Regions from separate parts of the Macrococcus epidermidis genome, predicted to be linked through region 2. Evidence: predicted binding sites of a transcription regulator. Region 2 holds the regulator's gene; the other holds the start of a gene.
The links. Region 2 encodes CtsR, which represses protease genes until heat stress. Its sites were predicted from a motif close to ATGGTCAATAAAGGTCAAACA; they were not measured.
Positions count from the first base shown of each region.

Region 1: the regulator CtsR is predicted to act here: its motif matches at 2,229-2,249, upstream of clpP (ATP-dependent Clp endopeptidase proteolytic subunit ClpP).

Region 1 covers NZ_CP073819.1:746,032-750,171, forward strand. The annotation lists gene KFV12_RS03995 (alkaline phosphatase) at 1-1,291, opposite strand, end outside; gene clpP (ATP-dependent Clp endopeptidase proteolytic subunit ClpP) at 1,591-2,184, opposite strand; gene KFV12_RS04005 (glutaredoxin family protein) at 2,450-2,701, shown strand; gene KFV12_RS04010 (sugar-binding transcriptional regulator) at 2,858-3,901, shown strand; gene gap (type I glyceraldehyde-3-phosphate dehydrogenase) at 4,090-4,140, shown strand, end outside.
Region 2 covers NZ_CP073819.1:2,375,394-2,379,533, forward strand. The annotation lists gene KFV12_RS12650 (ATP-dependent Clp protease ATP-binding subunit) at 1-371, opposite strand, end outside; gene KFV12_RS12655 (protein arginine kinase) at 384-1,394, opposite strand; gene KFV12_RS12660 (UvrB/UvrC motif-containing protein) at 1,384-1,776, opposite strand; gene KFV12_RS12665 (CtsR family transcriptional regulator) at 1,788-2,249, opposite strand; gene KFV12_RS12670 (NupC/NupG family nucleoside CNT transporter) at 2,435-3,664, shown strand; gene KFV12_RS12675 (nitroreductase family protein) at 3,708-4,140, opposite strand, start outside.

The DNA of each region.
Region 1 (4,140 bases), 850 kb from region 2:
ATCCGTAAATGTATACGTCTTCACCAGTGTGTCCGCCAGTTGTCCAACCAGTAAAACTTCTTTTGTTTACAGGTTTTTCGATAGCGTCTTCAATCTTCACAGCTTCTTTAGAAGCTACTGCATCTTTAATAGCTTGAATTTCTTCAGCTTCTAATTCGAAACCGATATTGTCTTTAATGATAGCATCGATGTCAGCGCCATCTTTCATCATTTGAGCACGTAAATATTCAGGTGTATGTTTCATCTTTTTGATTGGATCTACGAAGAAGTTATATTCTCCACCTTGTCCCATTGATAAACCACCAGTAGAGTGGTCAGCTGTTGCGATAACTAATGTATTACAGTCAGTTTTAGCGTATTTAATTGCTTCCTGGAATGCAGCATCGAAATCTTGCATTTCACTCATTGCACCAGTGATATCATTTGCATGACCAGCCCAGTCAATTTGAGAACCTTCTACCATTAAGAAGAATCCTTTTTTGTTAGAACCTAATTTTTTAAGTGCTGTATTTGTCATATCTTTTAATGATGGCATATTTTTATCACGGTCGATCATTTTTGGCATTCCACCAGGAGAGAATAAGCCGATAACTTTCTTTTGTTTAGAGTTGCTTGAAACTTTCTTTAACCATTTTTTGTTTGATACAAATTTGTATCCATCTTTTTGGAATTCTTTAATTAAGTTACGGTCTTCACGCTCGAAATAATCTCTGCCGCCGCCTAAGATTACATCAACTTTATGTTGTTTGTTAATCATTTCATCAAAGTAGTCATCAGCGATTGCAGCCATGTTTTTACGAGACTCATCATGCGCACCAAATGCAGCTGGAGTTGCATGTGTTACTTCACTTGTTGCAACTAAACCAGTTGATTTACCTTTTGCTTTAGCTTGCTCTAATACTGTTTTAACTTCTTTCTTATTAACGTCTACTGCGATTGCATTATTGTAAGTTTTAATACCAGCACTCATTGCTGTTGCAGCAGAAGCAGAATCCGTAATATTTTGATGTTCATCATCCGCAATTGTAGTTTGTGCACCTAATAAATAGTCATCGAATGAAATTCTGTCTAACTTCTTAGTAGCGGCATTGTCACGCATATATCTATGAGCAGCAACGAAAGATGGACCCATTCCGTCTCCGATCATAAAGATAACGTTTTTAGGTTTTGAACTTGCCTTACATACTTTTGTTGCAGCTTTTGCAGTGTGTGATGCATCAGTTACTGGCAGAGATGTTGCTAATAAACCAGCAGTTAAAGTAGTAGCTAATACTTTGTTGATTTTCTTCATGATAATCCTCCAAAAAGTTAATAGTTTTTTAATGCAATCTAAATTTATCAAAATTTTGTAAATAAATGAGTGTGATTGTGTAAAAGTTTTGTAAATTACTTTGTCTAAATAGTAACTATTCCTAATAGGATTGATTACTGTTAGGAATGGTTACTATTTGCGTTAATCTTATTAATCTATTTGTTATTTTAATATAAGAAATAGATTCACATAAAAATGAAAAAGCACTTAGACATACAAATGTCTAAGTGCTTAGTATAAATAATTTATTCAGTTAATAATCTGTACCTATATTCTGATTATTTCTTCTCATCAATAGGATGCATAACTTCATCAATTAATCCATATTCTTTAGCTTCATCAGCAGATAGGAAATTATCTCGATCAGTATCTTTTTCAATTTTTTCAACAGGTTGACCTGTACGTTCAGAAAGAATACGATTAAGTTTTTCACGTGTTTTTAAAATATGACGTGCTGCAATTTCAATTTCAGTTGCTTGACCTTGCGCACCGCCTAAAGGTTGATGAATCATTACTTCTGCATTAGGTAATGCAAAACGTTTCCCTTTTGCACCTGCTGCTAATAAGAATGAACCCATTGATGCAGCCATACCAATACAAATCGTTTGAACATCTGGTTTAATATGTTGCATCGTATCATAGATTGCCATACCAGCAGTGACACTTCCACCTGGTGAATTGATGTATAGGTAGATGTCTTTCTCAGCGTCCTGTGCTTGTAAGAATAATAACTGAGAAATAATTGAATTTGCTACATTATCATCAATAGCAGATCCTAGCATAATGATTCTATCTTTAAGTAAGCGAGAATAAATGTCATAAGCACGCTCACCTCTGTTAGTTGATTCGATAACTGTTGGAATTAAATTCATAATTTATTGCCTCCTTGTTTACTGTTAAAAATAATATACACTATAACGTCAAATATAGTCAAAGATTTGAAACTGTATTATAAAATTTTTTAATTTACTTGTTATTCATTATAATAGTAGATATTACATATTGATAGTGAAGTGCTATGAGGTTTATTAATTTACAAATAATAAATAATAAAAAATGAATCGAAAAAATGAATATTAAAGAATAAACATTAAATAACAATAAAAGACGCTTATTAAAATATAAAGGTAGGTCATTATGGAACATATTATTTTTTATACACAACCAAACTGTAATTTATGTGATGATGCAAAGCTTCAGATTTCATTTGCACAGGAAGATATCGATATTAATGTGACTGAAGTTAATATTCAGCAAGATGATAAGCTTAATGAATTATATTGTTTAAGTGTACCTGTGTTGATCGATAAAGATACTGGTGCAACAATACAGGAAGGTAATGTCGATTTTGTAACAATTATTGATTATTTTCAAAGTAAATATAAATAGATTAAAATAATATAAAATGTAAACGTTTTTAAGTTTTCTAATTACTTGCAAAACTTTTTTAGTCTTGTTATTATTGCATTGTAACGTTAGTTAGTTTTTGACCCATGTGGGTCGTATTTAGTCCAACTAATTGTTATCGATTAAAGGAGGAGTCATATGAATCATTTATTAAAGGTTCAACAATTACTGATTCCCGATTTAATTGAAAAGATGTATCGCCGTTATTTAATCTTAGATACGATTCATCTTCATCAACCGATTGGTCGTAGATCTTTAAGTGATATTCTTTTGATTACTGAAAGAGTACTCCGAACTGAGATTGATTTATTGAAAGTACAAGGTTTAGTTAATATTTCATCTAAAGGTATGACAATTACTGATGAAGGGATAGACGTACTTGCAGATCTTCAATCTTTAATGGAAGGTTATGCAGCATTAGAAAGTTTATCTCAACAAATCAAACAATATTATGGTTTAGAAGAAGTGATTGTAGTGAATGGTAATGTAGATACTGATGAAGTTGTTAAGAACAGACTTGGTGAAGCAGCTAGTAATGTTTTACAAAGATTAGTGATTAACGGTGATATCGTATCTGTAACTGGTGGTTCAACGATGCTCAGCGTAGCGAATCAGTTAAAACCGCTCAATAAGCGCGTTATCTTCACACCTGCCCGAGGTGGATTAGGTGAAGACTTGTCTTTTCAAGCGAATGCAATTGTTCAGCAAATGGCTGAACACGGGAAATGTCAATTTGAAGTATTATATGTACCTGACCAGGTAAGTGAAGAAGCATATAATACACTTGTCAATGAACCATCTGTAAAGCGTGTACTCGATCATATTAAAAATGCAAACATTTTAATTCATGGTATCGGGGATGCGATGAAGATGGCAAAGCGTAGACATTCATCTAGTAATGATTTCGAAATTTTAAAACAAAAGAATGCTGTCGCAGAAGCATTCGGTTATTACTTTGATGCAGCTGGTGAAGTCGTCCATAAAGTTAGAACGGTCGGTATTCAACTAGAAGATTTAAATGAATCTATGAAAATTATCGCAGTTGCAGGTGGAAGTACTAAACAATATGCGATTGAAGCATATTTAAATGTTGCACCCAAACATACGATTTTAATTATTGATTCAACTGTAGCGCATTGGCTGGTGAAACAAATTAAACAACAGACTTTACCAGTTACATAATTTAAGTTATATGCGTAATATTTTTGTTTTAATGACTTTTATGGTTATAATTAAATTATGTTGTATAACGTGAAATAATTAGTGAAAGTATACAAATTGTGTATTTGATTAATGTGTTAAAAGAATTGGATTCACTTAGGGGTATCCCCTAATAAAATATATATGATATATAAAGGAGGCCATTACTCATGGCAGTAAAAGTAGCAATTAACGGATTTGGTAGAATTGGACGTTTAGCA
Region 2 (4,140 bases):
GCAAGCACGCGTGCTGCAACACCTTCGTTCTCACGAATTAATCCCAATAGAATATGCTCAGTACCAACAAAGTTATGGTTAAGTTTACGTGCTTCGTCTAACGATAATTCAATTACTTTTTTAGCACGTGGTGTGTATTGAATCGTTCCACCCATATCTGTGCCATGACCAATTAATTGTTCTACTTCCTGTACAACTTTTTCTTCTGTAATGTTATATGCTGCTAACACTTTCGCAGCAATACCATCAGGTTCTTTCACAAGGCCTAATAATAAGTGTTCTGTGCCAATATTATTATGATTTAAACGAATCGCTTCTTCTTGTGCATGTGCTAACACGCGCTGCGCTCTTTCAGTTAATCTACCAAACATATTTTATCCTCCTTACAAATGCTCTCGTAGCATTTGTGCTCTTTTTTCATCTATTTGTTTATTTTCTGGATACAATTTATCAATAAATGGTGCCTGTATAGCAACCATCAGTTCATTAAACCTAAATGGTGTATCTTTTATGATGCCCATATCAATACCCAGTTTAATCTCACTTAATCTAAGACTCGCTTCTTCTACAGAAATTTTATGACTATACTTGAGTATCCCTAAGCTTCTGTAGATTCTATCTACTGTATCGACATGGTCATAATTATTCATACGCTTACGCATATTGATTTCTTCTTCAATAATTTGTTCAACAACCTGCGTTAGATCATCGATGATACTTTCTTCTGATTTACCGAGCGTCAACTGATTTGACACTTGATACACATGTCCTAAAGCTTGTGTACCTTCCCCATAAATACCACGAATCGTAAATCCAAACCGATTAATCGTTTGTGCGATTCGCGACATACGTTTCATTATAGAAAGCCCCGGCAGATGTAGCATAACACTTGCGCGTAAACCTGTTCCAATATTTGTTGGACATGTTGTGAGATAACCGTAGTGCTCATCATAAGAAATCATAAGTTTTTCATCAAGTTTTTTGTCTATAGTGCGTGCTCTTTCATATAAATGGTGCAGTGATAAATCATGTCCTAAAACTTGTATACGAATATGATCTTCTTCGTTAACCATGATACTTTCTGATTCATCTTCATTGATTAATACTGCACCGTGTTTCGTATCCATCAATTCTTTGCTGATCAAATGTTTAACAACCAGCATTTGGCGCTCTTTCATCGGTGTTTCAGCCATCTTTATTAGTTCGTAATCCTCCGTTAATACATTCGATACTTCTTCAATTACTTTATCAGCAGTATCTTCAGCAAACATCATCGGATGAACGAAATTTTCCAGATTACGTGCGAGTCTGATACGTGAACTTAAGATAACGGCAGGTTCATCAGCTGTCTGCATCCAGTCACTTAATATATTCTGAAGATGTTTATTCAGCATGTGTATCTCCACCTTCCTTAAGTGCACGAATTTCATCACGCACACCAACCGCTTCTTCAAACGCTTGTTTTTCTACTAATGTTTGTAATTTCTCTTCCAGTGCTTCTATCTTTTTCTTCAGTGCAATCTTTTCTTGTGATTTATGTGGTGTTACACCAATATGCTGTAAATTACCGGCTTGCACACGTTCAATGACTTGCGGTACATAATCACTAAAAGTGTTATAACATTCATGACAACCAAATTTGCCGATGTGTAATGCTTCTCTTAAAGTCAGTCCACAATTTGGACACTTGTTAGGTGTATGGGCTGCTTGAAACTCACCACTATTTAACAAGTGTTTGAGTAACTGATTCATTGAAAATTCTTCTTCGTATGGCATACAATCTCTCCTTAGTTATAATGAATGATATTCAGCACATTTTGTAAAATGTTAGCGCGTATATAATCACGATAAGGTACATCTACCATTAAAACATCACGATGAATCGTACCAAGTATAATCTTTTTCTCGCGCTCATTAATCAATTCATTTTGGTGTAAACCTTCTATAATACGTTCTGCATTTTGTTGTGAAATCTGTTTACCCGTTAATTCCATTAAATGCTCAATAAATGCCGCCTTATTATTTGATTCAATCTTTGTGATACGAATATATCCTCCGCCACCACGTTTACTTTCAATCTGATAGCCGTGTTCATTCGTAAAGCGCGTTTTAATGACATAGTTCAACTGTGATGGAACGCAATCAAACTTTTCAGCAATATGTGCACGTTTAATTACGACAACATCATCCTGCGCTTCTTCGAGTAACTGTTTTAAATATTGTTCAATTATATCTGACATATTGTGCATGACATCACCCACCTTTGACCTTCTTTGACTTAATTATATTTAATCCTACTTTGTTAATCAAATAATTTGTTTGACCTTTTTTGATGAACAAATTTTCATAATAAGTTGAAAAATTGTTTAGCGCTTTCATTCGTTGTGTAGTATGATATCTATAGTATAAAAAATATGACTAAAGGAGAGATTTCATGAATTATATTATCGGTATCGTCGGTCTTGTTGTCTTCTTGTTACTTGCGTGGGTTATGAGTTCAGATAAAAAGAGTGTGCGTTGGCAATATATCGGTATCATGATGGCCATTCAGTTTCTACTTGCTTTTCTTTTACTTAAAACTTCAGGTGGAATCAAATTAGTAGAAGCATTAGCTACTGGTTTTGGTTATTTACTAGGCTATGCAGAACAAGGTGTCAACTTCGTATTTGGTGGTCTGGAAAATCCAGCTGTCGGTAAAGTACCTGCTGCTTCAACTTTCTTTATGGATGTATTATTACCGATCACATTTATTTCAGCTTTAATCGGAATCTTACAATACTTAAAAATCTTACCATTCATTATTAAATATTTAGGGTGGTTGATTTCTAAAGTAAACGGTATGGGGAAATTAGAATCATTTAATGCAGTAGCTGCAGCAATTTTAGGTCAATCAGAAGTATTCATTTCTATTAAGAAACAATTACCTTTTATTCCAAAGCACCGTTTATATACGTTGACTGCTTCAGCAATGAGTACGGTATCACTATCTATCGTCGGGGCATATTTTACGATGATTGAACCTAAATATGTCGTAACAGCTATTATCTTAAACTTATTTGGCGGTTTTATCATTGCTTCAATCATTAACCCTTACGTTGTTTCAGCAGAAGAAGAAAATGCTGTAATTATGGGGACAAATACGGATGAAAAGAAACAATCATTCTTTGAAATGTTAGGAGAATATATTTTAGATGGGTTTAAGGTTGCGGTAATTGTTGCTGCAATGTTAATCGGATATATCGCTTTAATCGCGATGCTTAATGGTATCGTTGATGCATTTACACCTGGTGACGTCAACTTCCAGACTATTCTAGGTTATGTGTTTGCACCACTTGCATTCTTAACAGGTATTGCTTGGGATGATGCAGTGCGAGCAGGATCGATTATGGCGACGAAACTTGTATCGAATGAGTTTGTTGCTATGTTAGACGTTCAGTCAATCGTTAAAGGTAATACCGGCGAATTATCAGAACGTGCAATTGGTATCGTATCAGTATTCTTAGTATCATTTGCGAACTTCTCTTCTATCGGTATTATTGCAGGGGCAATCAAATCATTGAACAATGAACAAGGTGATGTCGTTGCTCGTTTCGGTTTAAAATTATTATATGGTGCAACACTTGTATCATTCATCTCAGCAACAATCGCTGGATTCTTCTTATAATAGTTAAAGCTCAATCTGAAATTTTCAGATTGAGCTTTTTTTGTTAGAATCCTTTTTTCTTACCAATAACACCTGTTTCAGAAATATTATATGACATTATTTCTGAAACATCATGTCTGCTCGATGGATAATGTTCTTTTATACCTTTACCTATTGCAATACACATTACTGGCGCATAACGTTCACTATCAATATTTAAGGCATCCAGTACTTCCAGACGCTCAAATCCTCCGATAGGATTCGTGTCATAACCATAATCTTTCGCAATCAGCATAAACTGCATCGCTGCCATTGCAGCATCCATCATCCCTTGCGCATACATTAATTCTTTAGGCGCTTTATCAATTAACTGCTGCATAATTTGTGTATTTTCAGTTTTTACAATTTGATTCATATAACCTTTTGAAACATTCTTCTGCATTATTCTATCCAGGTCGTTCACATGATTGTTATCTGAAAGTACAAGGACAAACGCA